DNA from 4 places in the Exiguobacterium sp. s149 genome. Region 4 is predicted to be linked to each of the others. Evidence: predicted binding sites of a transcription regulator. Region 4 holds the regulator's gene; each other region holds the start of a gene.
What was found. Region 4 encodes LexA, which represses DNA repair genes until DNA is damaged. Its sites were predicted from a motif close to CGAACATATGTTCG; they were not measured.
Positions count from the first base shown of each region.

Region 1: KNP81_RS01465 (Y-family DNA polymerase) is a predicted target of LexA. The motif match lies at 4,278-4,291, and genes of this name have one in related genera.
Region 2: parE (DNA topoisomerase IV subunit B) is a predicted target of LexA. The motif match lies at 6,215-6,228, and genes of this name have one in related genera.
Region 3: uvrB (excinuclease ABC subunit UvrB) is a predicted target of LexA. The motif match lies at 2,929-2,942, and genes of this name have one in related genera.

Region 1 covers NZ_JACSLZ010000001.1:290,170-298,051, forward strand. The annotation lists gene KNP81_RS01455 (carbon starvation CstA family protein) at 1-1,155, opposite strand, end outside; gene KNP81_RS01460 (bifunctional 2',3'-cyclic-nucleotide 2'-phosphodiesterase/3'-nucleotidase) at 1,363-4,110, opposite strand; gene KNP81_RS01465 (Y-family DNA polymerase) at 4,311-5,606, shown strand; gene KNP81_RS01470 (YolD-like family protein) at 5,603-5,932, shown strand; gene KNP81_RS01475 (SulP family inorganic anion transporter) at 5,929-7,485, opposite strand; gene KNP81_RS01480 (hypothetical protein) at 7,704-7,882, shown strand, end outside.
Region 2 covers NZ_JACSLZ010000008.1:55,551-63,432, reverse strand. The annotation lists gene KNP81_RS11460 (MBL fold metallo-hydrolase) at 1-462, opposite strand, end outside; gene KNP81_RS11455 (NUDIX hydrolase) at 477-1,088, opposite strand; gene KNP81_RS11450 (DinB family protein) at 1,255-1,761, shown strand; gene parC (DNA topoisomerase IV subunit A) at 1,822-4,227, opposite strand; gene parE (DNA topoisomerase IV subunit B) at 4,230-6,197, opposite strand; gene KNP81_RS11435 (CoA-binding protein) at 6,327-6,731, opposite strand; gene KNP81_RS15470 (GGDEF domain-containing protein) at 7,085-7,882, shown strand, end outside.
Region 3 covers NZ_JACSLZ010000001.1:337,963-345,844, forward strand. The annotation lists gene uvrA (excinuclease ABC subunit UvrA) at 1-898, opposite strand, end outside; gene uvrB (excinuclease ABC subunit UvrB) at 899-2,875, opposite strand; gene KNP81_RS01700 (sulfite exporter TauE/SafE family protein) at 2,990-3,874, shown strand; gene KNP81_RS01705 (MIP/aquaporin family protein) at 3,976-4,683, shown strand; gene glpK (glycerol kinase GlpK) at 4,714-6,231, shown strand; gene KNP81_RS01715 (PDZ domain-containing protein) at 6,273-7,409, opposite strand; gene KNP81_RS01720 (S41 family peptidase) at 7,450-7,882, opposite strand, start outside.
Region 4 covers NZ_JACSLZ010000010.1:78,612-86,493, reverse strand. The annotation lists gene KNP81_RS12790 (methionine gamma-lyase family protein) at 1-1,225, shown strand, start outside; gene KNP81_RS12785 (MerR family transcriptional regulator) at 1,319-1,717, shown strand; gene glnA (type I glutamate--ammonia ligase) at 1,764-3,104, shown strand; gene KNP81_RS12775 (DNA alkylation repair protein) at 3,273-4,376, shown strand; gene KNP81_RS12770 (metal-binding protein) at 4,468-4,908, opposite strand; gene lexA (transcriptional repressor LexA) at 4,908-5,528, opposite strand; gene KNP81_RS12760 (hypothetical protein) at 5,734-5,970, shown strand; gene KNP81_RS12755 (YneB family resolvase-like protein) at 6,043-6,687, shown strand; gene KNP81_RS12750 (DUF896 domain-containing protein) at 6,748-6,981, shown strand; gene tkt (transketolase) at 7,180-7,882, shown strand, end outside.

The sequences.
Region 1 (7,882 bases), on a different contig from region 4:
GAAGTATTGCCAGAGCATCTGGAAGTCCATGTTCGTGAGCACGTATGAGATCGCGAACAACGGAAGTGCGATCCAAAGGCGTGACGAGAATTTCTTCTGCGCGATGCTCATGTAGTCGGCGATAATCATCCGCGCGCTACGGAACGCCGTGTCACCTGACGTGATTGGCAAGACGATGACACCGAGGATGGCGAGTGTGCCGCCGATGCTGCCGAGCATGAGTGTCGCCACTTCTTGAACGACGAGTGCCGGTGTACCCGTTTGAATCAACCCGAGCAATTCGCCTGGCTCAAAGATGGCCATGGCTGCCGCGGCCCAAATCATGGCGATGACCGCTTCGACGATCATCATGCCGTAGAAGATTTCACGGCCATTGCTTTCTTTCATCGTCGTCCGCGAGATGATCGGTGACTGCGTGGCGTGGAAACCAGACAACGCCCCACATGAGATGGTGAAGAAGAGGAGCGGCCAAATCGGCAAGCCATCCGGATGCATGTTCGTGAGTGTCATCTCTGGAATCTGGTAGCCTTGTGCGAACAGGCTGACAGCGATCCCGACGGCGCTGATCATGAGGAGCGCCCCGAAGAACGGATAGATGCGTCCGATGATTTTATCGACCGGAAGGAGCGTCGCCAAGATGTAGTAGGCGAACACGGCGAAGATGACGATTGTGAGCGTCGTCGCATTGCCGTCGAACAAGTTGTTGATCATATTACTCGGTGATGTGACGAATACTGTCCCGACCAAGAGTAAAAGCAAAAGTGCGAACCCGTTGACGACGTGGCGGAGCGAGCGGCCGAGGAACTTCTCAGCGAGTTGCGGCAAGTGCGCTCCGTTGTTACGAAGCGAGATCATGCCCGTCAAATAGTCGTGTACCGCTCCCGCGAAAATCGACCCGAAGACGATCCAGAGGAAAGCGACCGGTCCGTATAGCGCCCCCATGATCGGTCCGAAAATCGGTCCGACGCCGGCGATGTTCAACAACTGAATCATCGAGTTCCGTTTTTTCCCCATCGGCACGTAGTCGATGCCGTCCTGTGACGCATAGGCAGGCGTCGTGCGTTCTTCTTTGATGCCGAACGTCTTCTCGACATAGCTGCCGTACACTTTGTACCCGACGAATAAAATCGCCAAGGCAATAAAGAATGTAATCATGTGTGCTGTCCCCTTTTGTGCATATGTAGCCGATCCCCGTCGGCCCCGAAAAATGAATCCCGTTGTTTTACGCGTATAATGTAAACGCTTACGTGACTGATTATACAGCAGTTACCACTTTTTTGTAAGGGGTTTCGTTCATTTTTTTGACACTTTTTCGAACACGAAAAAACGGCGCCCCGCAGGACGCCGTCTCGGTTGAATCACTTATTTCAAGGCGAACTTCGCTTGCTTCGCCCCTGCGCCAGTATAGTCGCTCGCGATGACCGCGTAGCTTCCTTTGGCGAGACCTTTTTTGAATGTGAATGTATACGTTCCGGCCCAGCTCGCTTTCACTTTGGCGACTTGTTTGCCTTTCGCGTCTTTCAAGACGACGACGGCTCCCGGTGTCGTTTTCCCGATGATTGCTTTCGTGCCGGCTTTCACACCTTTCGTGTTCTTCGGTGTCGCGATGGCCGCTTTCTTGAGCGTGAATGCCTTCGCTTTGACGACCGTTCCCGTCACGTCTTTGGCGACGACTTCATAGTCGCCATAGATGAAGCCGGCCCGTTTCGTGAATTCGAACGATCCGTTCTTGTCAGCCGTCGCGTAGGCGATTGTCTTGCCGTCACGCTTGAGCGTCAACTTCGTCTCCGGTGTCGCTTTACCGGTAATGACGTTCGTGTTGGCGTACGTCAACTTCGACGCGAGCGCCGGCGTGCCGACGAAGCCAGCTCCGACGACTTTCGTTTCCGTGACTGAAGCGCCATCGAGTTCAGAGACGATGGTGAGCGGTTGACGGAGCTTGAGCGGTTTCGTCACGAGTGTGTACGCGCCGTCTTGATCCGCTTTCGCTGTCGCGAGCACTTTGTCGCCATCTTTCAACGTGACGTTGGCGTTCGGTGTCGTCGTCCCTGTCACCGCTTTTGCGCCAGGCTTGATCGTGTTCACCGTGAGGGCGAGTTCGACTGCCGCTTGATCGAGTTCGATCGTGTATGTGCGGAACAAGCGATTCGCCGCATCCGGACGTGTCGTCTCGGTCGCTTCGATGCCTTCATACAGGTCGACGTACTGTTTGCCGGCGTCTGCCGTCTCGAACTTGGCTGTCCGTTTCGCATCAGCGACGATCTTCCAGTTGTCATCCGCTTTGTATTCGAGCTTGCCTGAGACGATATAGTCCGAGATGACGTTCCGTGTCTCATACGCCGAACGATAGACGATGTTCTTCCCGCCACCGAGACCTGGGAACGATGTCGAGCCAGCCCGATAGTTGTTCGTCGCGACGAGGAACTCTTGGTCGAGTGTGATCGGCTTGCCGTTGTACTTCACGTTCTTGATGCGGTTCGCATCTTTGTTTTCCGGAATCAATTTCCCGCCCGCATCGAACTTGGCTGGACCCGTCACGTCAATCTCATACGTGAGGCCGTCAAGGATATCGAAGTTGTAGCTGCGGAACTCCAAGTTGAGCAATTCATCGTTCGTATCCGACACTTGTTTGTAAGCCCCAGCTGACATCTCGAGCCAGTCCATCACGTCCGCGCCTGTCACTTTGACGACTTCGAGCGTGTTCGGGAAGACGTATAGGTCGGCCACGTTTTTCAATGCGATTGAGCCTTTCGGGATGTTTGTGTAATAGCTGGCGTCCGTCAACTGACGGTTACCGGCTTTGAATGGTGCCCCTGCTGAAAGGATCGGGAGCTCTTTATACGCCGCGAGCTCTGGGTTCGTCGCGAGTTCTTTCTCGACGTACCATTTCTGCGCGTTCGTCACGAACTGGACCGACGCGTCGTCACGGACGAGCGCGAAGTAGCTTTGGATGTCGTCTTGAATCTCACCGACCGGGCGGTTGATGTATTCGATTGTCGCCTTATGGTCCGCGTCGATGAGTGAGGCGATCGTCGGGTCGACCGGTGTGTCCGCCTTGACTGTATCGAGTTTCGCGTTCGCGTCGAGCACGTTCCACTTGCCGTCGACGAGCTCGAGGTCGAGGTCGATGACACCGAGGTCTTTCCCCTGGTTGTTCGCCATGACGACCGGCTTGCCGTTGATTGTCCCTTTGTTCATATCCACATTCGGGAATGAAGTGAACATGCCATTCGCGTCTGGGAAACGACCGTGCTGGTGACCGGTCATGACCATGTCGAGCCCTTCGATTTTCGTGAGCGCATAGCCGACGTTCTCTTCCCCATCTGACTGTTCTTCCGCAAGTGCCGCACTTTCCCCGATCCCTGAGTGCGCGAGCGCGACGACGACGTCCGCACCTTGCTCTTTCAATTTGGCGACGGCCGCTTTTGCTGCCGGTACCATATCATCTGCCGTCACCTTGCCTTGGAGGTTCCCTGAATCCCACGACATGATTTTCGGCGGCACGACACCGAAGACACCGACTTTGATTGTATGTGTCTCACCGTCCCCGTCGACGACTTGGCGCTCAATGATTTGGACTTCTTGTCCGTCTTCATTGTATTTCGAGACGATCGGCTCACCTGACAAGTCCTTCACGTTCGAGTTGACGAAGCGAAGCTTTCCTTTCGACCCTTGCATCGCGTCATACAAGAACTGGAGCCCAAAGTTAAACTCGTGGTTCCCGAGTGTGACGGCGTCGAACTCGAGCGCCGACATCGCTTGATACATCGGATGCTCGAACGCGCCTGGTGCTTTTTGGTGTTGCTCGCGGACGTAATCCCCGAACGGCGTCCCTTGAAGCGTATCCCCGTTATCGAATAGGAACGTGTTCGGCTTGCCGGCGTCCGTGCGATGTTGCTGAATCAACGTCGCGACTTTCGTCAACCCGATTGTGTTGTCGACTTTGTCCTGAAAATAGTCGTAGTTCGTGATGTTCGTATGTAAGTCTGTAGTCTCCAAGAAGCGGAGCTTTACAACGTCTTCTGACGCGAGCACGTTCGGTGCGTGGAGCGGTAACGTCGCCGGTAATACGAGCGCTGTCGCAATCGTCCATTTTAAAGCTGTTCTCATATCCATTTCCCCTTTTTCTAAAAATGTCCCAACATCTTTTACTATATCATCAGCTTGTAAACGCAACCATCTGTTTTTTGTAAATTAATCCTCAAATTTCAAATCTAACAAATTCTTTTTCAATTTCTATTTGAGACGGCGTGAGACCGTGATACGATGAGAAAAACAGAACGCTTGTTCGTAAAAAAGGAGAGGTGGCTATGCGACGTCGGATTTTTTGTATCGACAGCGTCTCATTCTATGCCAGTTGCGAGTGCGCCGCCCGCAAGTTGAACCCGTACAAGACGAAGCTCGTCGTCTTATCAAACCTCCAAGATCACGGCGCCCTCGTCCTCGCCGCGACACCGCCGATGAAACAACTCGGGATCAAGACCGGCTCCCGGCGCTTCCACATCGACCGGTTGCCGTGGCACGAGCGGCGGCACATCATCTACGCCGAGGCCCGGATGAGCCACTATTTGAACGTATCCGTGCAAATCGTCCACATCTTGCATCAGTTCGCACCCCCGGAGGCAATCCGCGTCTACTCGGTCGACGAGACGCTCGTCGACTTGACGGGGACGGAGCGGCTGTTCGGGAACGATGCGCACCTCGCCCGCCTCATCCGCTCGACCGTCTTCCGCTATACCGGCATCCCGGTCACGATCGGCATCGGTCCGAACAACGTCCTCGCCAAGCTCGTCCTCGACCTTCATGGGAAGAAGACGGGTGTCGCCAGCTGTTTCCTCCACGACGTCGAACGATTAATTCACCCGGCCCCGATCGGCAAGATGTGGGGCGTCGGTGCGAAGATGGAAGTCCATCTCCGGCGGCTCGGCATCGACACGATCGGCGACCTCGCCCGCTATCCGCTCGAGACGCTCCATGAGAAATTCGGCGTCATTGGCGCCGAGCTGTGGCATCACGCCTGGGGTATCGATGAGTCGCCGACAATCCTCCCACCGAGCTCTTTGTTCGGCGCGAAGCGGCAGCGGCCCCGGACGATCGGCCACGGCATCACGCTCATGAAAGACTATACGACGTACGCGGCCATCCGGCTCGTCTTACAAGCCATCGCCGTCGAGGTCGGGATGCGGACGCGACAGGCTGGACTCGTCGGCGGCAGCATCCATCTCGGCGTCCGCTACACTCGGACGAGCGAGCGGCGCGGCTTCAGCAAACAAAAAAAGCTCGCCCGCTTCACAGCGGACGAGCGCGAGTTCTTGCCGGTGTTGTTGACGCTTTTCCTCGACGCCTGGGACGAGACGGAGGCAGTCCGTTACGTCTCGGTCGCCCTCGGCAAGCTCGAGCCAAGGAGCGACCATGTCCAACTCTCCTTCTTCGAGGATGAGTGGGCCCGGGCGCGCCGGTTCGACTTCCTCGATCTCGTCGATAGCTTGAACGTCCGCTTCGGACGCGGCACGATCCGCCCAGCATCGAGTTTATTGAAAGACAGTCCGCTCCGGACGCGGCAACGCCTCATCGGCGGACATAAACAAGGAGGTGAATCGTCATGAGCCAGACCCGCTACAAAGACCGCGGTGAATTGAAATGGATTCCGTTCCTCATGCCCGAGCACGTGGCGCTGCTGAAGAAATATTACGCCCACGTCCAAAAGATTGAGCTGCCCGACTTGGATGAGCAATTGCTCTACTTGTGGCAGACCGAGCTCGAACGCGCCATCCGTGAAGGTGACGCCGTTGAGCTGACGCTGTTCGACAACGGCATGACCCATACGGTGCGCGGCTACGTTCATGCCATCTATTATGCGGAGCGTGAAGTCGAGCTGTTCGACACGGACGTGCGCCGCATCCCGTTCGGTCAGATACTGTCCGTCCGTTAAGACGCGTCAATCGCTTCCTGCGTCGTCTCGAACGTGTCGACGTGGTCGAGCACGCCGTAATGCGTGAGTGTCTGGCGCACCGGTGTCGACAAGTGCGCAAAGACGACACGACGGTCGGCCGCTTTCAATTCCCGCACGACGCGGCGAATCTCTTCGACGGCCGTCACATCGATGACCGGACAACGGTGGAAGTTGAAGATGAACACGTCGGGCTCGTCATGGATATGATTCAACACATGCTCGAACATCTCAATCGCCCCGAAGAAGAGCGGTCCCTCGACGCTGAAGACGACTTGGCCGTCGCGCGTCACGTACCGTTCCGTCTGTTCGCGGACGTCGATCGTATCGGCCATCCGTTTCGCGAACAAGGCGAGTGCACAGATGACCCCGACCTCGACGGCGACGACGAGGTCGACGAAGACGGTCAGCCCGAACGTGACGAGCAGGACGAGCGATTCGGACGACCGATGTTTGAGCATCTCGAAGACGTGGTGCCGCTCCGACATGTTCCAAGCGACGCGCATCAAGATTGGGGCGAGTGCGGCCAGCGGGACATAGCTCGCGAGCGGTGCCAACACGAGCACGGCGAGGAGCACCGTCAACCCGTGGATGACACCGGAGCGGCGGCTGACGGCCCCGGCTTGAATGTTCGTCGCCGTCCGGGCGATGGCGCCGGTCGCTGGAATCCCGCCGAAGAACGGGACGACGACGTTGGCGAGCCCTTGCCCGAACAGTTCCTTGTCCGGGTTCATCTTCGTGCCGGCCATGCCGTCTGCGACCGCACCCGACAATAGCGACTCGAGCGCCCCGAGGAAGGCGATGGCGAACGCCGATGGCAACAGCGTCGCAATCAAATCGAGGTCGATCACGAGCCAGTTGAACTCAGGCAGTCCGCTCGGGATGCCGCCATAGGCACTACCAATCGTCGCGACTTCCCCTGGGATGACGAGACTGACGAACGTCGGCACGAGCATCGCCATCAATAACAGCGGCAATTTCACGGGCAGTTTCGGTACGAGCCAGAGCGTCAAGAAACCGATGGCGGCAATGAAGACAGGCCATAAGCTCGCTTCATGTAACGACGTCACGAGCTTCAGTAAGTTCTCGTGGAAGTGCGGTGCCTTCTCGAACGTGATGCCGAACAGTTCATCGAGCTGGTCGACGAAGATGACGACGGCGATTCCGGCCGTGAACCCGATGGTGACAGCGCGCGGCATGAAGCGGATGAGTCGTCCGACGCGGAGTACGCTCATGAGGAACAACAGGATCCCCGCGAGGAACGTCGTCACAAGCAGCCCTTCATAGCCGTGCGCGAGCATGACGCCCGAGACAATCGGGATGAAGGCGCCGGTCGGTCCGGCGATTTGGAACGTCGAGCCCCCGAACAGGCTGACGAGAATCCCAGCGATGATGGCCGTGTACAGGCCGTACACCGGTCCGACACCTGAGGCGATCGCAAACGCCATCGCGAGCGGCACGGCGACGACCCCGACGGTGATCCCGGCCGAGATGTCTTTTTGCCATCCTTGGCGTGATGTCATGAAGTTGTCCATTCTTGCATTCCTTCTTTCAATGAGGTCGAAAACGAGTTCAGTGTACGCCTGTCCCTTACCTTTGTAAACGACTCTAGCGAAACGTTAACATAATCGACAAAACAAACAGAGATAATAATCTTACTTATAATCAAAACGTATAGAACTGAATTGATATACAATGAGAAAAACTGTTTGGACATATCGGCAATAATATTAATCAAGAAAGGGATTTACTTATGAAAAACCAGCTAAACATTCTAAAAGACCTTTCAAAGTACCGTTCTCCAAGTGAAATGGATAGTTACTTCAAAGAAATAATTGAACTTCTAAAACGTGATCGGCGTGCTTTAGCAGTTTCAAGGTTACGTAAAGGTTGGTTTAAGGAGTTTCAAGAAGAGTTTGTTCCAGCATACGT
Region 2 (7,882 bases), on a different contig from region 4:
CTCTTTCTCATCGAAAAAAGCAATCGAACCAGGGGTATGACCCGCTGCCGGATAGACCCGTAAGCCGAACAGCCGCTCACCTGGGTCAAGCAATTTATCCGGCAAGGAGTGGATTTTCGGGAGAGAACCCTTCAGTTTGAGAGCCCGCTCGTCCGAGTCAGTCGTCCGGTCCCCTTCAAGGAGACGGGCGTCGCGCCTCGAGACGTACAGCTCGGCATGAGGATGGGCTTTCAAAATCGTATCGACACCGCCGACATGATCTCCATGGGCATGCGTCAACAAGATAGCGAGAAGCGGGCGTTCGAACGTCTCGATATACGCTAAAATCGATTCCGCGTTCTGCGCGAGCCCTGTATCGATCAAGACAAGCCCGAGCTCACGTTCAATCAGTTGGACGTTGATTGGTAAGATGGGTGCGAAAAACGTCAGTTGATGGACGTGATCAAAACGTGTGACTTTCATGGAATCCCCTCCCCTTAATCGAATAACGTGGTCCAATCTTCTTGCCAACGGGCCTCAAAACACATATAGAGCTGCTCTCGCGTGTTCCGCGCAAGTGACAAAGGTGGTAAGGCGTCTCGTGTAAAGAACGCAACCTCGCTCGTCTCATGACTAATTTGCGCCTCTCCACCAATCAACTCGCATTCGATAAACAGTTTATAGTAATGCTGCGACAACGGCGGATGGTCGTGATGATGCATATCGAACAAGGCAAGCAGCCGAATCGGTGCGACGTCGAAACCGGCCTCTTCCTCGATCTCTTTGATGATGTTCTCTGCCGGGGACAGTCCGATCTCACAAAAGCCACCCGGAAGCGTCCAAAGTCCGTCTGACCTTTCCTTGACGAGTAACACTGCGTCATCCTTGAAGACGACGCCTCGGACGTCGAGCTTCGGTGTCGGATAACCATCGACGTGGGTCAATTCGGTGATTTCATGCAAAGCAAGATTAGATTGTTGCTCGAACATCTCGGTCGCGATTCGTTGGAGTTCGAGGTAACGTTCTCGATCGAACTCGTCTTTCGTAAACGTCAAGCCAGCCTGTGACAGCGCCTGTAGCCGCTTGGCCCAATCGAGCCACTGTGACATACGTATCCCCCCATGATTTGTCCTCCTGTCCCATTCGCCAAAAGGGATCGTTGTTCCTTTTAGAAATACCCGCTCCTAAGAGAAACTAATGTGACATGGAGTTGAAAAAATCAACTGATGCCCCCGTGTTATACTGGATAGAGAATCAAATCGAAGGAGGTTGGACATGCCGATTTCACTGTTATCCCAGTTCAAAGCAGACTTGGACGGCTATACCGAGCGGCAGCTCCGTTATCAGGCAGCAGCAGACGTCTGGTCAATCGGACAGATGTACGACCATATCATCGTGGTGGCCGAGGAATATGCGGACGAGATTGACCGGTGTCTCGCTTCCACTGAAGAACAACCGCTCGGGAAGACCGAGTTCGGTGAACGATTGTTCCGGATGGGTGGTTTCCCACCGGTCAAAATCCGCTTACCTGATGAGATGAACCAACCCCCGAACAACACGGACAAGCGCGAGACGCTCGAAGGACGAATCGACGAGTTATCTGCACGCTTGAACCGCCTTGAACCGCTCGCCCGCGCGGCAAACCCTGACGTCAAAGCCCGACATGGCGGTTTCGGTTGGCTGAACGCCCAGGAATGGTACGACCTCATCGAGATGCATAGCCGTCATCATTTGCGCCAACAGGCCGATTTGGAGCGCTATCTGATAAAGGCGGAGCTTTGAATCCATAAGAAAAACCCTGTAGCAAAGACAATCGTCTCTGGTACAGGGTTTTGTTCGATCTCAATCGAGGTACACGTCCTCAATCTCACCGAACGTCTCTTCATCAAATACGAATGAGCCGTTGGCGTAGCGGTCCAAGAGCGTCAATTGCTTCGTCTTGACCGTCTTCGCTTTCTCTTTCCCGATGATGTGGAGCGTTTCATCGTCATGCACCGGGAGCACACGACGAATCTGGTGCGGTTTCGATTTGACTTCGCGGATGAGCATCGTCCCGCGCAAGTTGCGGTTCGTGCAGTCGAACTGATCCTCGAGCTTCATCTTCTTGACCGCTCCACGTTGCGTCACGAGGACGAACAGCGGCGGTGTGAAGAAGGCAAAGGCATCGGCGACCACATCGCCATCTTTCAAGTTCATCGCTTTGACGCCGGCGGCACGTTGGCCGACGACCGGAACGTCGTCTTCTTTGAACCAGAGGCCATAGCCGCGCTCAGAGACGAGGAACAGTTGTCCTGGACCGTCACTGATGCCCGCGAAGACGACCTCGTCGTCACCTTTTAACTTGAGCGCCATGAGCGCTTTCGACTTGCGTTGGGCGTCATAGTCACGGAGCGGCGTCCGTTTGACCATGCCTTCACGCGTGACGAACAGGCAATGCGCGTCGGTCTCGAACGTCGAGACGACATCGGCCGAGACGACTTGTTCGCCTTCGATCGGCACAAGGTTGGCGACATGCTGACCGGCGTCTTTCCATTTCGACTCTGGAATCTGATGGACCGGGATGAGCAAGTAACTGCCTTTGTTCGTCCAGACGAGCAAGTGGTCCGTCGTCATCGCCTGGGTGACGAGGACGGGACGGTCTTTCTGCTTCATCTCCGGCATCTCGTCGCTCGAGGCGCCATATGAGCGCATCGATGAACGTTTGACGTAACCGTCGCGGCTGACGAACACCATCGTCTCTTCGACGGCGATCATGACCTCTGTCTTCAGTTTCAACTCTTCGACCTCGGACTCGATGACCGAGCGCCGTGCGTCGCCGAACTCGTCACGGAGTGCGGTCAACTCTTTCGAGATGAGCTTCCGTTTCGTCGCGTCGACGTTCAAGATGTTGGCGAGGCGAGCAATCTCTTTTTGGAGCGCCTTCGCCTCTTTTTGGAGCTCGACGATATCCGTGTTCGTCAACCGATACAGTTGGAGCATGACGACCGCTTCGGCTTGACGGTCCGTGAACGAGAACCGCTCCATGAGCTTCTGTTTCGCCTCGGACTTGTCTTTGGCCGAACGGATGAGTTCGAGCGTCTCGTCTAGGACCGAGATGGCCTGTTCGAGCGCGTCGACGATTTCGGCGCGTTTCTTCGCCTGGTCGAGCTCGAACGTCGTGCGACGGGTGACGACCTCTTCGACGTGCTTCAAGTACGCGTCGATGATCGACAAGAGTCCCATCTGTTTCGGTGTCCGGTTGACGATGGCGACCATGTTGTAGTTGTAGGCGAGCTGCAGATCGGTATGCTTCAAGAAGAAATGGAGCACACCTTCCGCATCGGCTTCCTTCTTCAACTCGATGACGACGCGGACGCCGGTCCGGTCGGTCTCGTCACGGACTTCGGCGACACCTTCAACTTTGCGGTCGAGACGGAGCTCTTCCATCTTCTTGACGAGGTTCGCCTTGTTCACCTCATACGGGAGTTCGGTGATGGTGATCTGTTCACGGCCGCCCTTAAGTGGCTCGATGACCGATTTGGCACGGATGATGACCTTGCCTTTGCCGGTCTCGAACGCCTTCAAGATGCCGTCTTTGCCCATGACGATCCCGCCAGACGGGAAGTCAGGTCCTTGCATATAACGGAATGCGTCATTCGTCGTCTCGACCTCACCTTTCAAGCGGGCGATGGCGAGGTTGAGCACCTCGGTCAAGTTATGCGGCGGAATCTCGGTCGCATAACCGGCAGAGATCCCCGTCGTCCCGTTCATGAGCAGGTTCGGGAGGAGTGACGGCAAAACGAGCGGCTCTTCGGTCGAATCGTCAAAGTTCGGCGTATAGTCGACCGTGTTCTTAGAGATCGACGTCAGCATGACGCCGGCAATCTTCGACAGACGGGCCTCGGTATACCGCATCGCGGCGGCCGAGTCGCCGTCCATCGAGCCGTTGTTCCCGTGCATGTCGATGAGCGGGTAACGCAACTTCCAGTCCTGCGATAGGCGTACCATCGCCTCATAGACGGAACTATCACCGTGCGGGTGATAGTTACCGATGACGTTCCCGACCGTCTTGGCCGATTTGCGGTACGGTTTCTCGTTCGTGTTGCCTTCATGGTGCATCGCATACAGGATGCGGCGTTGAACGGGTTTGAGCCCGTCGCGCGCGTCCGGGAGGGCCCGGTCCTGGATGATATATTTCGAGTAACGCCCGAAGCGGTCACCGACGACCTGTTCGAGCGACAAGTTTAAAATATGTTGAATCGTCGACATCGTTACATCACTTCCTCAATCGCTTTAGTCACGTGTTCATTGGCGATGATTGAATCATCTTCCTGGAGGCCGAAGGCGACGTTCTCCTCGATCCATTCACGGCGATGGGCGACATTGTCTCCCATGAGCACCGAGACACGCTTGTCGGCGACGGCAGCGTCGTCGACCGTGACACGGATGAGCGTCCGTGTGTCCGGGTTCATCGTCGTCTCCCACAGCTGGTCGGCGTTCATCTCACCGAGACCTTTGTAGCGCTGGAGGATATAGCCCTTCTTATACACTTTGACGAGCTTCTCGAGCGCCTCTTCGTCCCAGGCGTACTCGAACTGTTCCGACTTGCCTTTCCCTTTCGAGATGCGATAGAGCGGCGGCAAGGCGACGAACACTTTGCCGGCCTCGACGAGCGGGCGCATATAACGGAAGAAGAACGTCAACAGGAGCACTTGGATGTGGGCCCCGTCCGTATCGGCATCAGTCATGATGATGATTTTGTCGAAATTGCAGTCCTCAAGGTCGAAGTCATGGCCGACCCCGGCACCGATCGCGTGGATGATCGTATTGATTTCCTCATTCTTCATGATGTCCTGGAGTTTCGACTTCTCCGAGTTGATGACCTTCCCGCGCAGCGGCAGGATGGCCTGGAATGTCCGGTCACGACCCTGTTTAGCCGAACCGCCGGCCGAGTCACCCTCGACGAGGAACAGTTCGTTCTTGGCGGCGTTCTTCGACGTCGCCGGCGTCAGTTTTCCGTTCAAGATGCTCGAACGTTTCTTCTTCTTGCCGTTGCGCGCCTCTTCCCGGGCTTTCCGGGCGGCTTCACGGGCCTGGGCGGCGCGGATCGCCTTCTTGATGAGCATCGTCGCCATCTGCGGGTTCTCCTCGAGGAAAATCGTCAGTTGTTTGGCCATGACACCATCAGCGCTCGTACGTGCCTCGGGCGAACCGAGTTTCGATTTCGTCTGCCCCTCGAACTGGAGGAATTCTTCCGGGATCCGTACCGAGACGATGAGCGTCAAGCCTTCGCGGACGTCACCGCCGTCGAGGTTCTTGTCTTTTTCTTTCAACAATCCGTTCTTACGGGCGTATTCATTCACGATGCGGGTCATCGCCGTCTTGGCGCCGACCTCGTGTGTGCCGCCGTCACGAGTCCGGACGTTGTTGACGAACGAGAGGACGTTCTCAGAATAGGCGTCCGTGAACTGGAAGGCGAGCTCTAGCTCGATATCGTTCTCCGTCCCTTCGAAGTAGACGATCGGATGGAGCGTCGCCTTGTCGTCGTTCAAATATTGGACGAACTCGGCAATCCCTTCCTCGTAATGGAACGTCTCTTCTTTATCCGAACGCTCGTCCGTCAACGTGATCGTCAATCCTTTTAACAGGAATGCCGATTCACGGAGCCGTTCAGCGAGCGTGTCGTAGTTATATGTCGTCGTCGAGAAGATCGAGGCGTCCGGTTTGAAGTAGACGCTCGTCCCCGTCTGACGCGTCTTTCCGGTCTCGAGGAGCGTCGTCTGCGGAATCCCGCCGTCGGCAAACGTCTGCTCGAACACTTTGCCGTCGCGATAAATCGTGACGAGGACCTTGCTCGAGAGTGCGTTCACGACCGAGGCGCCGACCCCGTGGAGTCCACCTGACGTCTTGTAGCCACCTTGGCCGAACTTACCGCCGGCGTGGAGGACCGTGAAGATGACCTCTGGCGTCGGTTTGCCGGAGGCGTGCATCCCGGTCGGCATACCACGCCCGTGGTCGCGTACCGTGATCGCGTCATCTTTATGGATGGTCACGTCGATTTGGCCACCGAATCCGGCGAGCGCCTCATCGATCGCGTTATCGACGATCTCATAGACGAGATGGTGCAAGCCGCGATGGTCGGTCGAACCGATATACATCCCCGGACGTTTCCGAACAGCAGTCAGTCCTTCGAGCACCTGGATGGCGTCTTCATTGTAATTAAATAAGTCTGTTGACATCTTCATCACCTCAATTTCGAACACACGTTCGTTTTTCTATCCTATTGTATAGCTGTTTTTAGATTCTGGCAAGCCTCCCTCCGCGAGCGGGGCTCGTGAAAAAAAGGAGACCTACCAAGGAGGTAGGTCTTAACCGAGAAGGCGGGCGTGCTCGACATAGATGCATCGATTTTCGATGTAGTCGAGTCCGGCATCGCGAGCGATCCGCTCGGCGTCCGGGCTGGTGAGCCCGAGCTGGTTGAAGACGAGACCGACATCCCCATGTCGGACGGCATCTTCGGCCACGCCGGCCAAATACTCATTGCGTCGGAAGACGTCGACGATATCGACGCGCCCCGGGATGCTCTCGACCGTCGGATAGACTTTGCGTCCGTTCCACGTCTCGAGCGTTGGATTGACAGGGATGACTGTGTAACCTTGCAAGATCAAATAGTCTGCGATTTGGTTCGCGGTCTTGTTCGGGTTCGCTGACACGCCGACGACAGCAATCGTCTTCGCCTCGGTGAGCCATTGTTTCAAACGTTGATCGTCCATCCTGAAATCCCCCTTTTGTTTACGTTCTCAGTGTACCTTTACCTGAATCACCGTTTCAAGCTTTATTTTCTTTTATCATACAACTGTAACTCTTTCAAATTTTTAAAACAAATCAATTGGTTCACCATAACTTATTATGTAAACCGGATTATATGACGTTATTTCTCCGGATCACAGGTCGATGTGTGTCTCGGATGAAAATGAAGTGTGAGCGAACGTTGCGTGAAATAGATATTTCACGCAATCATAATGACGTATTCAAGACGTTTTCGAGGTTGGGATTGACTTGATTCTCGAACGCCCATGGGCAAATCGATGACAGTTCGGTATACTAAGATTCAGGAGGTGTTCGCGTGGGAACTGCCTATGAGGAACGTCGCGGTACACTATATAATTACCGCATCACTTTTTACGGGAACGCGCTCGCTTGGCTCATCCACGTCGTGTTCTTGATCACGTTTTGGCAACTCGGCGTCACGGTACTCGCCTGGTCGAATCTACTCAGCATTCTCTATTACACGTTATCCTTTTATTTTGTACATAAACGATTGTATCGGGCGTTCTTCGTCGGTCTGTTCGTCGAAGTCGTCTATAACGCGATTATCTCGACGGTCGTGCTCGGTTGGGGTGCGAACGTCCACTATTTCATCATCATGGTCGCCTATGGCGTATTCTTCATGCCGAACGTCAGTCGGTCCATCCGGATTGCCTCGACGATGCTCGCCATGACGATTTACGGTTTCCTCTACCTGAACGTGACGACAGGGACGCAACCGCTCACGTCGTCGTTCGAGCAAATATTTGGCCTCTTTTGCCTCTTGTCGACGATTGCTTTGATTGCTGGGTTATCTTTCGTCTTCGAAGGTTCCGTCGTCGAGGTGACGTCCGAGCTTGAACGGACGAACGAACGGTTGCATACGCTCGCCTCAAGGGACGGGCTGACCGGTTTGTATAACCGGACGACGGGTTACCGTTTGGTCGAAGATGAGATTCGCGAAGCCGCCATCAATGGACGGCCATATGCCGTCGCCCTCGGGGACATTGACCATTTCAAGGCGTTCAATGAGCAACACGGTCATGACTGCGGCGATCTCGTCCTCAAACAAGTCGCCTCCGCGCTTGCCCGAACCGATGGGATTGCCATCCGTTGG
Region 3 (7,882 bases), on a different contig from region 4:
ATGGGTCTGGGATGACGAGTTCCGGGTCGACGTCGAGTTTCGTACCGAGCCCGTCACACGTCGGACAGGCGCCGAACGGTGAGTTGAACGAGAACATGCGCGGCTCAAGTTCGCCAATCGAGAACCCACAAATCGGACAAGCGTGATGCTCGCTGAACAGGAGCTCGGTGCCGTCCATCTTATCGATGATGGCCCGACCGTCGGCAAGGCGAAGCGCCGTCTCGAGCGAGTCGGCAAGACGGCCTTCGACGTCGGCGCGGACGACGAGACGGTCGACGACGACTTCGATGGAATGTTTCTTATTCTTATCGAGTTCGATCTCATCTGTCAGTTCAATCGTCTCGCCGTTGACACGGACGCGGACGAACCCTTCCTTTTTGAGCGAGTCGAACACTTTGACGTGCGTCCCTTTGCGGCCCGAGACGATGGGCGCCAGGATTTGCAGGCGCGTCTTCTCCGGCAGCTCCATCACTTGGTCGACCATCTGCGAGATGGTCTGACTCGAGATTTCGATACCGTGACGCGGACAGACCGGCTTCCCGATACGGGCGAACAAAAGACGTAAGTAGTCATAGATTTCCGTCACCGTCCCGACGGTCGAGCGCGGGTTACGGCTCGTCGTCTTCTGGTCGATCGAGATGGCCGGGCTCAGCCCTTCAATCGTATCGACGTCCGGCTTGTCCATCTGTCCGAGGAACTGGCGGGCGTAGGCCGATAGACTCTCGACGTAACGGCGTTGCCCCTCGGCGTAGATGGTGTCGAACGCAAGTGACGACTTCCCGGAACCGGACAAGCCCGTCAAGACGACGAGCTGGTCCCGTGGAATATCGATATCAATGTTTTTCAAGTTGTTGACGCGCGCCCCTTTGATGACGATCGCATTTTTCTTTTCAGCCATTTAATTCCCTACCTTCAACTCCAAGATTAAGTCACGCAATTCGGCCGCCCGTTCGAACTGGAGGTCGCGGGCCGCTTGTTTCATTTCTTCTTCTAGCTTGGCGATGGCTTCCTCACGTTCAGCCGGTTTCATCGAGCTGAGTGATTCGAGCACATCCTCCTCGGCGTCGACCGTCGCGCGGATGACGCCACGTACTTCTTTGCGGATCGTCTGCGGCGTGATGCCGTGTTCTTCATTATAAGCCTGTTGAATCGAGCGACGACGGTCGGTCTCTTCAATCGCACGCGTCATCGAATCGGTCATCTTATCAGCGAACAAGATGACGTGCCCGTTCGAGTTCCGGGCAGCCCGCCCAATCGTCTGAATGAGCGACCGGTCTGAACGGAGGAATCCTTCCTTGTCGGCGTCGAGAATCGTGACGAGACTCACTTCCGGGATGTCTAGTCCTTCCCGCAGCAAGTTGATTCCGACGAGGACGTCGTATTTCCCGAGACGCAGGTCACGGATGATTTCAATCCGCTCGAGCGTCTTGATTTCCGAGTGCATATAGTTGACCTTGATGCCCGCTTCCCGTAGATAGTCCGACAAGTCCTCGGCCATCTTTTTCGTGAGCGTCGTCACGAGGACGCGTTCGTCCTGTTTGATGCGGTCGCGAATCTGATCCATCAAGTAGTCGATTTGTCCTTTGATCGGATGAATCTCGATCGTCGGGTCGAGCAGTCCCGTCGGCCGGATAATCTGTTCGATCATGTGCGGAGTGTGTTCGAGCTCAAACGGACCTGGTGTCGCCGAGATAAAGATTGCTTGCGACAACTTCTTCTCGAACTCGTCGAACTTGAGTGGACGGTTATCTTTAGCTGAAGGCAGGCGGAAACCGTGGTCGACGAGCACTTGTTTCCGGGCCTGGTCCCCGTTATACATGCCGCGCACTTGCGGCAACGTCACGTGCGACTCATCGGCGATGAGCAAGAAGTCTTTCGGGAAGTAGTCGATGAGCGTGTACGGTGTCGCACCGGCCTCCGTCAAGTTCAAATGACGCGAATAGTTCTCGATGCCTGAACAGTAGCCCATCTCACGCATCATCTCGAGGTCATAGTTCGTCCGCTGTTCGAGACGCTGAGCTTCAAGCAGTTTGCCTTCCTCGCGGAACTTCGCGAGTTGTTCCTCGAGCTCGGCCTCGATGTTGACGATCGCTTTTTGCAGCTTCTCGTCACGGGTGACGAAGTGGGACGCCGGGAAGATCGAGACGTGCTCGCGGTCGGCGATAATCTCACCGGTGAGCGGGTCCATCTCGCGGATGCGGTCGATTTCGTCACCGAAAAACTCGACGCGCAAGCACTGTTCGTCGCGTGACGCCGGGAAAATCTCGACGACATCGCCGCGGACACGGAACCGGCCGCGCTGGAAATCGATATCGTTCCGTTCATATTGGATGTCAATCAGTTTGCGGAGCATCTGGTCGCGCCCCATCTCTTTCCCGACACGGAGACTCAAGACGAGACTGTTATATTCTTCCGGGTTACCGAGACCGTAAATACAGGAGACGGAAGCGACGATGATGACGTCGTCGCGCTCGAACAAGGCCGATGTCGCCGAGTGGCGGAGTTTATCGATTTCATCGTTAATCGAGGCGTCTTTCTCGATGAACGTGTCGGTCGACGGCACGTACGCCTCCGGCTGATAGTAGTCATAATAACTGACGAAATATTCGACGGCATTGTTCGGGAAGAACTCTTTGAACTCGGAGTAGAGCTGTCCGGCGAGCGTCTTGTTGTGGGCCAAGACGAGCGTCGGCTTCTTCACTTCTTGGATGACGTTTGATACGGTGAACGTCTTCCCTGTACCGGTCGCCCCGAGCAACGTCTGATATCGGTCGCCGCGATTGATTCCTTCGACGAGCTGACGAATCGCTTCCGGTTGGTCGCCGGCCGGCTTATATTCTGATTGTAAGTCAAACGGAACGCTAATCTTATCCATGTATATTCCTCGCTTTCTGTACCTTGCATAGTACCTTGATTATATCACATACACGAACAAATATTCGCTTCTGACATGCTTCCCAAATCGTTCCGCTTTTCGTTATCATGGAGAGTGAATCTAAACAGAAACGAGTTGGTCGTCATGTGGTCGCTTCTCTTTATCCCGCTCGGTGCCATTGTCGGCGCCTTGTCCGGATTTTTCGGCATCGGCGGCGGTGTCATCATCGTCCCGGTGCTGCTCTTTAGTGGATACTCGGCGGCCGAGGCCGTCGCTACGTCGCTCTTGTTCGTCGTCGGGACGAGCCTGTCCGGCGCCAAGAAACATACATCGCTCGGCAACGTGTCCTGGTCGACAGGCATCACGGTCGGTTTGGCCGGTGCCGTCACGGCGCAACTGTCTAGCCGGCTCGTCCTCTCGATCTCGGGGACATACGACTGGTTGCTTAACCTATTTTATCTGGCTATCCTATCTTATTTTGCCGTTACGCTATTAAAGAAAACATCGAAACCGCAGAAGCCGAAAAAATCATCGCTCGTCGCGGCTCTCGTCCTCGGGATGATGGCCGGACTGTTGTCGGCTCTGCTCGGCATCGGTGGCGGCTTCATCATCGTCCCGCTCCTCGTCAGTTGGCTCGACTTCTCGACGCATCGCGGGGTCGGGACGAGCCTGGCCGCCGTCCTGTTCATCTCGCTTGGCGGACTCGTCGGCTATCTCCCGTCGCTGTCGCTCGACTATATGACACCGCTCGCGTTGGTCGTCGGGGCGTTCATCGGGGCCCCACTCGGCGCTTCGCTCACGAATCGTTATCACGATAAAGAGATTTCCACCCGGCTCGCCTGGTTGTATGTGGCCGTCATCGTCTCGATTGCGCTCGAGCTCGGTGCCGCCCTCTACGCGCCGCTTGCATACGTCAGTTTGGCGATCCTGCTCGCTTTTCTTGTCGGGATTGGACTCGACTTCAGACGGCGTATTGTCAATCAAAACCACTTTTCATAAGAAAAGTGGATTTTTTTGCATATTCAGTTTTGAAACGCTTACATTTGGGGCATATAATGAAGTGGTAAGCCAAATTTAATATGGAAGGAAGGGAGTATCACATGTCAGCATTCGTCAGCGAAATTATTGGTACAATGCTACTCATTTTGCTCGGTAACGGTGTCGTCGCCGGCGTCGTCCTCCGTCATTCGAAAGCGGAGAACGCAGGTTGGGTCGTCATCACGTTCGGTTGGGGCTTCGCCGTTATGATCGGGGTATACGCAGCCGGAATTTATGGAGGGGCGCACTTGAACCCTGCCGTCACGGTCGGGCTCGCGACAGCAGGCTCATTCCCTTGGGCTGATGTGCCAGCCTACATCTTGGCACAGTTTATCGGGGCGTTCATCGGGGCCGTCCTCGTGTTCGTGCACTACAAACCGCACTATGATGTGACCGACGATCCAGGTGCCAAACTGGCCACCTTCTCGACCGCACCAGGGATTCGTAGCACGCCGTTCAACTTGATCGGGGAAATCATTGGTACGTTCGTTCTCGTCTTCGGAATTTTGTCATTCGGGGCCAACACGTTCACGGACGGCTTGAATCCGCTCATCGTCGGTTTCCTCGTCGTCTCAATCGGTCTCTCACTTGGTGGTACAACGGGATATGCCATCAACCCGGCACGTGACCTCGGGCCGCGGATTGCGCATGCGATTCTTCCAATCAAAGGCAAAGGGACGTCGGACTGGGGCTATTCATGGATTCCGGTCGTCGGACCAATCATCGGGGCGGTCATCGCCGCATTGGTTTACGGCATTCTTGTCCCATAATCTTTCTAATTTCTAAGGAGGCACTCTCATATGGAGAAAGAAAAACGTTATATCTTAGCACTTGACCAAGGAACGACAAGCTCACGGGCCATCATCTTCGACCATGACGGGAAAATCGTCACAGTCGCGCAACGTGAGTTCAAACAATACTTCCCGAAACCGGGCTGGGTCGAGCATAACGCCAACGAGATTTGGGGTTCTGTCCTCGCCGTCATGGCCGAGGCGTTCGGGTCGGCTGATATCGATCCAAAAGAGATCGCGGCCATCGGAATCACTAACCAACGGGAAACGGCCGTCGTCTGGGAGAAGTCGACAGGACGCCCAGTCTATAACGCGGTCGTCTGGCAATCGCGGCAAACGGCTGGCATCTGTGACGAGCTGAACGCGGCCGGACACGGTGACTTATTCCGCGACAAGACAGGCCTCTTGATTGACGCCTACTTCTCAGGAACGAAAGTCAAATGGATTCTCGACAACGTCGAAGGTGCGCGCGAGAAAGCGGAAGCCGGCGACCTCCTCTTCGGGACAATCGACACATGGCTCATCTGGAAACTGTCAGGCGGTCACGCCCACGTCACGGATTACTCGAACGCCTCACGGACGCTCATGTACAACATCTATGAACAGAAGTGGGACGATGAGCTCCTCGAGATTTTGACAGTACCAAAATCGATGCTCCCAGAAGTCAAACCGTCGAGTGAAGTATATGCCAACACAATCCCGTACCACTTCTTCGGATTCGAAGTACCAATTGCCGGTGCGGCCGGTGACCAACAGGCTGCCCTCTTCGGTCAAGCTTGCTTCGAGTCTGGCGAAGGGAAAAATACGTACGGGACAGGTTGCTTCATGCTCATGAACACGGGCGAAGAAGCCGTTAAATCGGACCACGGGTTGCTCACGACAATCGCTTGGGGTTACGGCGGCAAAGTCGAATACGCGCTCGAAGGATCAATCTTCGTCGCTGGTTCAGCCATCCAATGGCTTCGTGACGGACTCCGCATGCTCAAGTCGGCGAAAGATACGGAACAGTACGCTAACCGTGTCGAAACGACTGACGGCGTCTACGTCGTCCCTGCCTTCGTCGGTCTCGGTGCGCCGTATTGGAACTCGGACGTCCGCGGTGCCATCTTCGGCCTCACACGCGGTACGGAGAAAGAACACTTCGTCCGGGCGACGCTCGAGTCACTCGCTTATCAGACGCGCGACGTCTTGACGGCGATGGAACAAGATTCTGGCATCGAGTTGAAGACACTCCGCGTCGATGGTGGTGCGGTCAACAACAACTTCCTCATGCAGTTCCAAGCGGATATCTTGAACGTGCCGGTCGAACGTCCGGAAGTGAGCGAGACGACGGCCCTCGGTGCCGCCTACCTCGCTGGACTCGCCGTCGGGTTCTGGAAAGACCAAGCTGAGATTAAACAGCAGTGGAAACTCGACCACCAGTTCGAACCGAACATGGACGAGGCACACCGCGAAAATCTGTATAAAGGCTGGCAACACGCCGTCGAAGCGACGATGGGCTTTAAACCGTCGAAACTTGAACTTTAATCGAACGCACGAAAGGGAGCATCCGCCAAGGATGCTCCCTTTTATAATTTCCTTAACCGCAGACGCGGACTCGCCGGCTCCGCGACGAACAAGATGCCGAGCTCGTGCGGGTCGGTCTCATACATCGCCCGTTGCACGAATCGGATGTCTCCGTTCAAATTGAGCACTTCGAGCTTGATGTATGGCTTATGGAGCTGGAGCGCCTCATAGAAGCTGCTCCCGCCCGTGATGACCGTGCCGTTCACTTTATAGATTGACTCGCCCGGGATGAGTTGCATCGATTCACCCGGCGAGCCTGGGAGCGTGTCGATGATGACCGCGCCCCGGTTGCCGTTGATGAACACCGGTGTCGTCCCGCGGTTCTCCCGCTTGATCATTTGAAGCGCTAGCTCATACAAGACGAACACGACGAGCAATCCATAGGCCGCATACGGCACGTCGGTGACGTACGACACCCCGAACAAACCGAGGGCGACGAGCGCAAGCAGGCCGCGATACAGGCTCAGGCGACCGAGGAGCGTCCCTGGCAAGGCTCCGGTCGATAACAGACTGACCCCGATTGGAATCGGCAAGATGACCGGCACCGGCATGTCAAGACCGAACGACGGTGGCAAAAAGACGACGAGCGGGAAAAACCAAAGCCGTTTGACGACGTGTCCGCCGATGAACTGGCCACGTTTGGACAAGATGAGCGTCGGTGATGTCTCAATCGACCCGTTCCAACGTAACAAAATCGCTTCCGCCAATGTGACGACGCCGAACACGAGCGCATAGACCGGCCACTCGACCTCGGATAGCCGGTCCATCCAGCCCGAGACGGCGCCATAGTCGACGACGTCACGCAGCGCGACCGCCGTCAGCATGAAGAGGAACGGGAACGCCGGGCTGCTGAAACGTGGGTGCATCGTCAAGACGATGAGCGCATACAGCACGCTGAACGTCACGAGCCATTCCCAGTTGACGGTCGTCTCGAGCAAAATCAATGCGGCTGAACCGATGACGGCGAGCAACAGGCTCGGCCATACAAAATGGCGCCAGTCCGACTTCGGCGAACGTCGCCGTGAGCGGAACATGCCCCGCTCCCGTTTGATGCGCGTCATGGATATGTAAGCGAGGGCGACGAGCGTCGCCCAGAGTAGCGGACTACCGATCAAGGTCAACAAAGCAGTAAAACTCATTCGTAGAACGTCCACACTTGTCCAATCCTTTCCCTAATCCTTATTTTGCAGCTTCTTCGAGCGCTCGGTTCAATTGGGCATCGTTCGCCTCATCTTGAATCACCTCGAGTAAGCGTGACTCGAGCGCCGACGCCGTCGCCTCATTGACGACCCCGTCTTCCGGCAAATTGTTGGCGGCTTGAAAGTCGCTGACGGCACGGGCCATCGTGTCACCGTAATATCCCGGCTGTCCGCCCGGATCATAGCCGATGCCCGACAAGACCGTATGCAGGTTCGACACCGCCTCACCGTAGTCGCCGACTTTGAGCGAGTCCGTGTCGGCGAGGATGCGGTTCACTCCGAAATAATCCGGTTGATTGACCTCGACGTCCGGCTCGATGCCTTTCTCGTTAATCCAATTGCCGTCCGGCGTGAGCCATTTGCTCGTCGTCAGCTTCAAGTTGCTGCCGTCCTCTAAATCGAACGCCGTCTGG
Region 4 (7,882 bases):
ACCATATTTTGAAACGATTGAGGCGACGGCGGAGTTTAACCAATACCGCGTCCTCGAGTCGTTCAAAAAGCATAAAGTGTCGGATTTCCATTTCAATCCGACGACCGGGTACGGCTACGACGATATCGGGCGCGACACGCTCGAATCGATTTATGCCGACGTGTTCGGGGCGGACCTCGCCCTGTGCCGCCCGCAAATCATTTCGGGGACGCACGCCATCGGGATCGCCTTGTTCGGCGTGTTGTTGCCAGGGGATGAACTGCTCTATATCACCGGCAAGCCGTACGATACGCTCGAAGAGATCGTTGGGATTCGGGGCGACGGCCGTGGCTCGCTCAAAGAGCTCGGTGTCGGCTACGACACGGTCGAGTTGAAAGATGACAAAATCGATGTCGAGACCGTCATCGCACGGATTCGCCCTGAGACGAAGCTCGTCGGCATCCAACGCTCGAAAGGATACGCCAATCGCCGCAGCATCCCGGTCCAAGAGATCGGGGAAGCGATTGCGACAATCAAAGCGGCGCACCCGCACGTCTTCGTCTTCGTCGACAACTGCTACGGTGAGTTCGTCGAGACGATTGAACCGACCCATGTCGGGGCCGACCTCATGGCCGGCTCGCTCATCAAGAACCCGGGTGGTGGCTTGGCGAAGACGGGCGGCTATATCGCCGGGACGAAAGAGCTCGTCGAACGTTGCTCGTTCCGCATGACGACGCCGGGCATCGGTAGCGAGGCCGGTCCGTCGCTCTATTCGCTCCAAGAGATGTATCAAGGATTTTATATGGCGCCGCACACGGTCGCCCAAGCGTTGAAAGGGGCGCGCTTGACGGCGAGCCTGCTCGGATTGCTTGGGTTCGAGACCGACCCGCACTATACGACGCCACGGACCGACCTGATTCAATCGGTGACGTTCCGCGATCGCGACAAGATGATCGCGTTCTGTCAGAGCATCCAGATGGCGTCACCGGTCAATGCGCATGCATTGCCGGTACCGGCCTATATGCCGGGGTATGAGGATGATGTTATCATGGCGGCCGGGACGTTCATTCAAGGCTCGTCGATTGAACTGTCGGCCGATGGACCGCTCCGTGCCCCTTACACGGCCTACGTGCAAGGCGGCTTGACGTACGCCCACGTCAAGGTCGCACTCATGCTCGCCTTGAGCCAATTACGGACGAAAGAGCTCGTCACATTTGACCGTGACAATATCTCACAGAAGTTGTAACCGAAATGTCATGTTAACTTTCTTAACATCTATTGACAGGTAAGTTGTCATGTATTATTCTCACAGTGTGAGACAGAAAAGGAGGGGTAAGAGATGGCCGATCAATTTCGTCGCTCCAACCCGTTGTTTCCGATTGGAATCGTTCAAGATTTGACACAGCTGACAGGTAGGCAGATTCGGTACTATGAAGAACAGGGTCTAATTTCGCCTAGTCGGACGGAATCGAAACGACGGCTCTATTCCTTTAATGATGTCGAACGTCTACTCACGATCAAGGATTTTATCGACCAAGGCTTCAACTTGGCGGCGATTCGTCATATGCTCGACAACACGGACGCCAAAGATGCGGAATCACCAAAGGCGCCGGTCGATGAAGCACCGAAGATCTCTGAACAAGAGTTACACAAATTATTGAAAACACAGCTTCAAGAAGCTGGCCGTTTCAATAAGACGTCGCTCATTCAAGGTGAGCTGTCACGTTTTTATCGATGACGCCAGTACACTAACCATTACACAATGTGAGAGGGGACATTTCACCATGGCCAGAAAAACGTTCACGAAAGAAGACATCAAACGCATCGCACAAGAAGAGGACGTACGCTTTATTCGTCTTCAATTCACGGATATCCTCGGTACGATCAAAAACGTCGAGGTTCCGATCAGCCAATTGGACAAAGCACTTGATAACAAGATGATGTTCGATGGCTCTTCAATCGAAGGGTTCGTACGCATCGAGGAATCAGACATGAACCTCTATCCAGACCTTGACACATGGGTTGTCTTCCCGTGGACAGACGGCAGCGGTAAAGTCGCTCGCTTGATTTGTGATATTTATACTCCGGACGGAAAACCGTTCAGCGGTGACCCGCGCGGCAATTTGAAGCGTAACCTCGAGCGCATGCAGAAGCTCGGTTTCACAGCATTCAACGTCGGACCAGAGCCTGAGTTCTTCCTCTTCAAGAAAGACTTGAACGGCCAACCGACACTCGAACTTAACGACCAAGGCGGTTACTTCGACTTGGCACCGGTCGACCTCGGCGAGAACTGCCGTAAAGAGATCGTCATCGAGCTCGAAAACATGGGCTTCGAAATCGAAGCATCACACCACGAAGTCGCACCAGGTCAGCACGAGATCGACTTCAAATACGCAGATGCGGTCACGACGGCTGATAACATCCAAACGTTCAAACTCGTCGTCAAGACGATTGCAGCGAAATATGGTCTTCACGCGACGTTCATGCCGAAGCCACTCTTCGGTGTCAACGGTTCAGGGATGCACGCCAACATGTCGCTCTTCAAAGGTGACACGAACGTCTTCTACGATCCGAACGGCGAAATGGAACTCTCTGACACGGCTCGCGCCTTCACGGCAGGGATTCTCGAGCATGCCCGTGCATTCACGGCTGTTTGTAACCCGACTGTCAACTCGTACAAGCGTCTCGTTCCTGGTTATGAAGCACCTTGCTACGTAGCATGGAGCGCGCGCAACCGTTCACCACTCGTTCGTGTACCAGCGGCCCGTGGTCTCTCGACTCGAATCGAAGTACGTTCGGTCGACCCGGCAGCAAACCCGTACCTCGCTTTGGCCACACTATTGGCTGCAGGTCTCGATGGAATTGAGAAAGATATGACAGCACCGAAGCCAATCGACAGCAACATCTACGTCATGGACAAGCCAGAACGTGTTGCTAACGGGATTGACGATCTTCCGGCTACGCTCTTCGACGCGCTCGAAGTACTCCGTACTGACAAAGTCGTCATGGAATCGCTTGGCGAGCATATCGGTGAGCACTTCCTCGAGTTGAAAGAAATCGAGTGGGATATGTTCCGCACCCAAGTGACGGAGTGGGAACGCGATCAGTACATGACGCTCTACTAAGTCGACTAATAAAGGATATCCCCTTTAAAAACCAGAGCTCTGAATGAGTCTTCGCAAGAAGTGCTCATTCAGAGCTCTTTTTGTGTCATTCATTCTAATTAATCAATATAATGAAAAGCGGTTATTGAAAATATGAGCGTAATCGAAGCAGATAGAGGGGGCCAAGCAATGGCAACGCCATTAAAAGACGTGTATGATGAGGGGTTTTTATTAGAATTTGGGCGGCGGATTCAATCCGTGTACCCATCGTTTGATATACAAGCATTTGTCGCATCAATCGTTGATGAGTCATGGGAAGCGTTAGCACTCAAAGCGCGGACTCGCCGTATCTCGACAAAGCTCGGCCAGTTTTTACCTGAAGATTACGAGTCAGCTTTGGACGTATTGGTTAACATTGCAGACGATTGTATCGGTTTTCCATATTTATTCTTTCCCGACTTCGTAGAAGTGTATGGACAGGCGGAAGAACATTGGGAACGCTCGATGTCAGCACTTGAACTCTTCACGCAGAAATCGTCTTCCGAATTCGCAATCAGAGCTTTTCTGCTTCGTGATTCGACGCGAGTGATGGATCGCATGATGGCATGGGCCAAGCATCCGAATGAGCATGTGCGGAGATTGGCAAGTGAAGGCTGTCGTCCTCGTCTTCCGTGGGCGGAGTCATTACCGATGTTCAGAGAAAATCCGGCTCCCGTGTTGGCAGTTTTAGAGTTATTAAAAGAAGACCCATCATTATATGTAAGGAAAAGTGTCGCCAACAATCTCAACGATATCTCGAAAGATCACCCGGAAGCCGTGCTCGAAGTCTCGCGTCGATGGCAAGGCGAACATCCCCATACCGACTGGGTCATCAGACACGCGTGCCGAACGTTAATTAAATCCGCACACCCGGACGCGTTAACATTGTTTGGTTATACGCAAGAAACGGATTTGACCGTCAACTCATCGATTACTATACATCCGAATGTGCTCAGCATAGGTGAGGCGTGCGAGATTCAATACGATGTGTCGATTCGTCCAGGCGATGCTGCATATATTCGGGTCGAATACGCCATCGACTTTATAAAAGCGAATGGGAAAGCGAGTCGTAAGGCGTTTCTTTTTACGAATAAAACCGTCGCTGGGGGAGCAAAACTTGCAGCGAGCAGAGTCCACAACTGGTCAGACTTGACGACGCGTCGACATTATCCGGGTGCGCATCGAATCGTCCTGTTGGTAAATGGACGAGAAGTTGCCGAAACTCGACTCGTGTTGCATAAACGAGACGACTGATAAATGTTTTAGAGACAATCGACGGTTCGAAAAAGGGCAACCCAGTCTAATAGACGGGTTGCCCTTTTGGGTGTATGGCATAAGCATTTGCTTAAAACGCACGTTTGAAGAACGTGGACGCATAGTCGAGCGTCGTATGTAGCGTCGTCGCGAAAGCGAGTCCGAAGAAGCATGCTGCCCCGTTCAGGTCGAGCCACGATCTGACAGCTTCCTCATACGGCGTGACCGTGAGCACGAGCGTGAGCGGGAAACCGAGATAGATGACCCGGATCAGATCGCTCAAGAGCGGAAAATGCGAGAATAACGACCGATGGGGCATAATCTTCACATAAGGGAGCCAAAAGCCCCGAAGCGGTCCCCATCGATAATAGGCGTCCGACTTTAAGTCAAGGTCCGGGGAGAGCCAGAACGTCCCGATTAGGGCGCCAAGCAGGAACACGGTCGGAACATCGATGTCAATAAAAGGCGTGGCAATCGCAAGAGCACCGATTGCCACGAGATTCGTACGGGTATGTGTCTTGCCACTAGCCATTAGTGAATCGTGCGGTATACACCGATGACCTTCCCTAAAATCGACACGTTATCGAAATACATCGCTTCGAGCTCGTCGTTCTCCGGCTGGAGGCGAACTTTCGAAGCTTCTTTATAAATCCGCTTCACGGTCGCTTCACCTTCATCCGTCATGGCGACGACAATCTCTCCATTGTCGGCCGTGTTCTGTTGACGGACGAGGACACGGTCCCCATCCAAGATCCCCGCGTTAATCATAGAGTCCCCTGAGACAGAGAGCATGTAGACGTTGTCGGAACCGACGACGTGGGCCGGGAGCGGGAAGTGCTCTTCCACGTTCTCGATCGCCGTGATCGGCGTACCGGCCGTGACTTTCCCGATGACCGGCACGTACATGACGGCATCATGGTCTTCCACGACTGACATCTCTTCATCTAAAATCTCGATGGCACGTGGCTTCGTCTTGTCACGTCGAATCAATCCACGCTTCTCTAGACGGTCCAAGTGGCCGTGGACGGTCGAGCTCGATGCGAGTCCGACTGCCTCTCCGATTTCACGAACGGAAGGTGGATACCCTTTCGCCCGGACCTCGGCTTTTATAAAATCAAGAATCTGTTGTTGTCTTGCTGACATTTTTTTCAATGGATTTCACCTCGATTATGTCGAATAACCTGCGAACGCATCCTATTCTTTATGGGTTTAGTTTAACACAAGAACACATGAGCGCACAAACATTCGTTCGTTTTTTTCTACTTGACCGAACAGAAGTTCTTGTTTTATGATGAGAACAGATAAACGAACAGACGTTCTCGAGAACGTGTATTCTTATTCCCAGGAGGTAATCGTTATGAGAGACACAATCAATGGAATCATTTTAGTCGGCATGTTGGCACTTGGAATGTTCGCGTTTTATATGGTCGGGGAGATGCGCCACGACGTCGATGTCGTCGCGACCGAACCGGTGATCGAGCATAGCGTCGAAGAAGAAGTCGCCTTGACGGAGGCCGAGTCGCTCGAGGCACAGCTTCTCGCCGAACGCGCTGAGAAAGAAGACGACAAGACGACGTGGTTCGCCGCCGAATAATCTTTTCTGATTGCGAACAGCCCCCGAACCTGTGTATCGTAGAGGGCGAATGGAAAGAAAGGAAGTGACGGGATGCGAGTCGTCATTTATTGTCGCGTGTCGACGAACAAGTCCACGCAAGAGACGTCACTCGGTCGCCAAGCGGACGAACTGACGCGGATGGCGAAACGTCTTGACGCCGAAATCGTCGATGTGATCAGTGAGCAAGAGAGTGGGTATGAGGTCAATCGGACGGGGTTGCTCGATTTGTTGGAGCACGTCTCGACGTCTAATCTCGATGCCGTGCTCGTCAGCGATGACAGCCGCCTCGGACGAGGGAACGCGAAAATCGCCATCTTGCATACGCTCATGAAACATAACGTCCGCTTGTTGACGATGCAATCGTCCGATGAATACGTTTTCTCGGATGCCGAGAAGATGGTGCTTGAAATCGTCAGTGTCGTCGAGGAGTACCAGCGTAAAATCCATAATGCGAAAATCTCACGCGGCATGCGTCGGGCGGTCGCGAACGGGTTCAACCCGCACCGCAACATCCAACATCACGATCAAGGCGGTCGGAGCCGAATCGAAGTCCCGATCGAAGAGATCGTCCAACTGCGCGAGCGCGGACTGACGTTCGCTGAAATTGCCGCCACGCTACGTGGTTTTGGCTATGAGGTGTCGAAAGCGACCGTGAACCGTCGTTATTTGGAGCACGTATCAGTGCCAGAAACTTGAATCCTGCTCGCTGATTTTGTACAGTAGAAGAACAAATTCAGTAGAGAGGGGGCGAGCCTGATGCTAGCACCTGAACAGTTGGAGCGAATCAATTTTCTCGCCAACAAAGCCAAGACAGATGGACTGTCATCAGAAGAGATGGACGAGCAGCAAGCGCTGCGCCAACAATATTTGCAAGCGTTCCGCCAATCATTCAAATCACAAATGATGGGGATGAAGGTCGTCGATCCGGACGGGAACGATGTAACGCCTGAAAAATTGAAAGACGAGCAGAAACGACATCGCTCGGAGTGACCACGAATGCACATCCTATTTCATATAGGGTGTGCATGTTTGTTATACGCGAACGGGGATCAGGGGGACTTATTGGACTGATTTTGGACGAAAGGAAGTAAACGATTCCATTCAATGTGTTATACTAATTAATTAGTTGTGACACACGAATGAGTATGCTAAAATATGACGGGTAGAAACTTTGTAACAACAGAGAGGATGAAATTAGTGGAAACAACTACTAAAGAATTATTAGCGATTAACTCGATTCGGACGCTCTCAATTGATGCGGTCCAAAAAGCGAACTCTGGTCACCCGGGGATGCCGATGGGTGCGGCTCCGATGGCGTTCACACTTTGGACGGATAAGATGCGTCACAACCCGAAAAACCCGAACTGGTTCAACCGCGATCGGTTCGTTCTTTCAGCGGGACACGGTTCGATGCTCTTGTACTCGCTTCTTCACTTATCTGGTTACGACCTTTCACTCGACGACCTCAAATCGTTCCGTCAAATGAATTCGAAGACGCCTGGACACCCAGAGTACCGTCACACGCCTGGTGTCGACGCGACGACTGGACCGCTTGGCCAAGGGATTGCCATGGCAGTCGGTATGGCGATGGCTGAAAAGCATTTGGAAGCGACTTACAACCGTGATGAGTTTAAAGTGGTTGACCACTTCACATACGGGATTTGCGGAGACGGTGACTTGATGGAAGGCGTGTCGGCAGAAGCTGCCTCGCTCGCTGGTCACTTGAAACTCGGAAAGCTCGTCGTCCTTTATGATTCAAACGACATCTCACTCGATGGCGACCTTCACAAGTCGTTCTCAGAAAGTGTCGAAGATCGTTTCAACGCTTACGGCTGGCAAGTGATTCGCGTTGAAGATGGCACGGACATCGATACAATCGCGAAAGCAATCG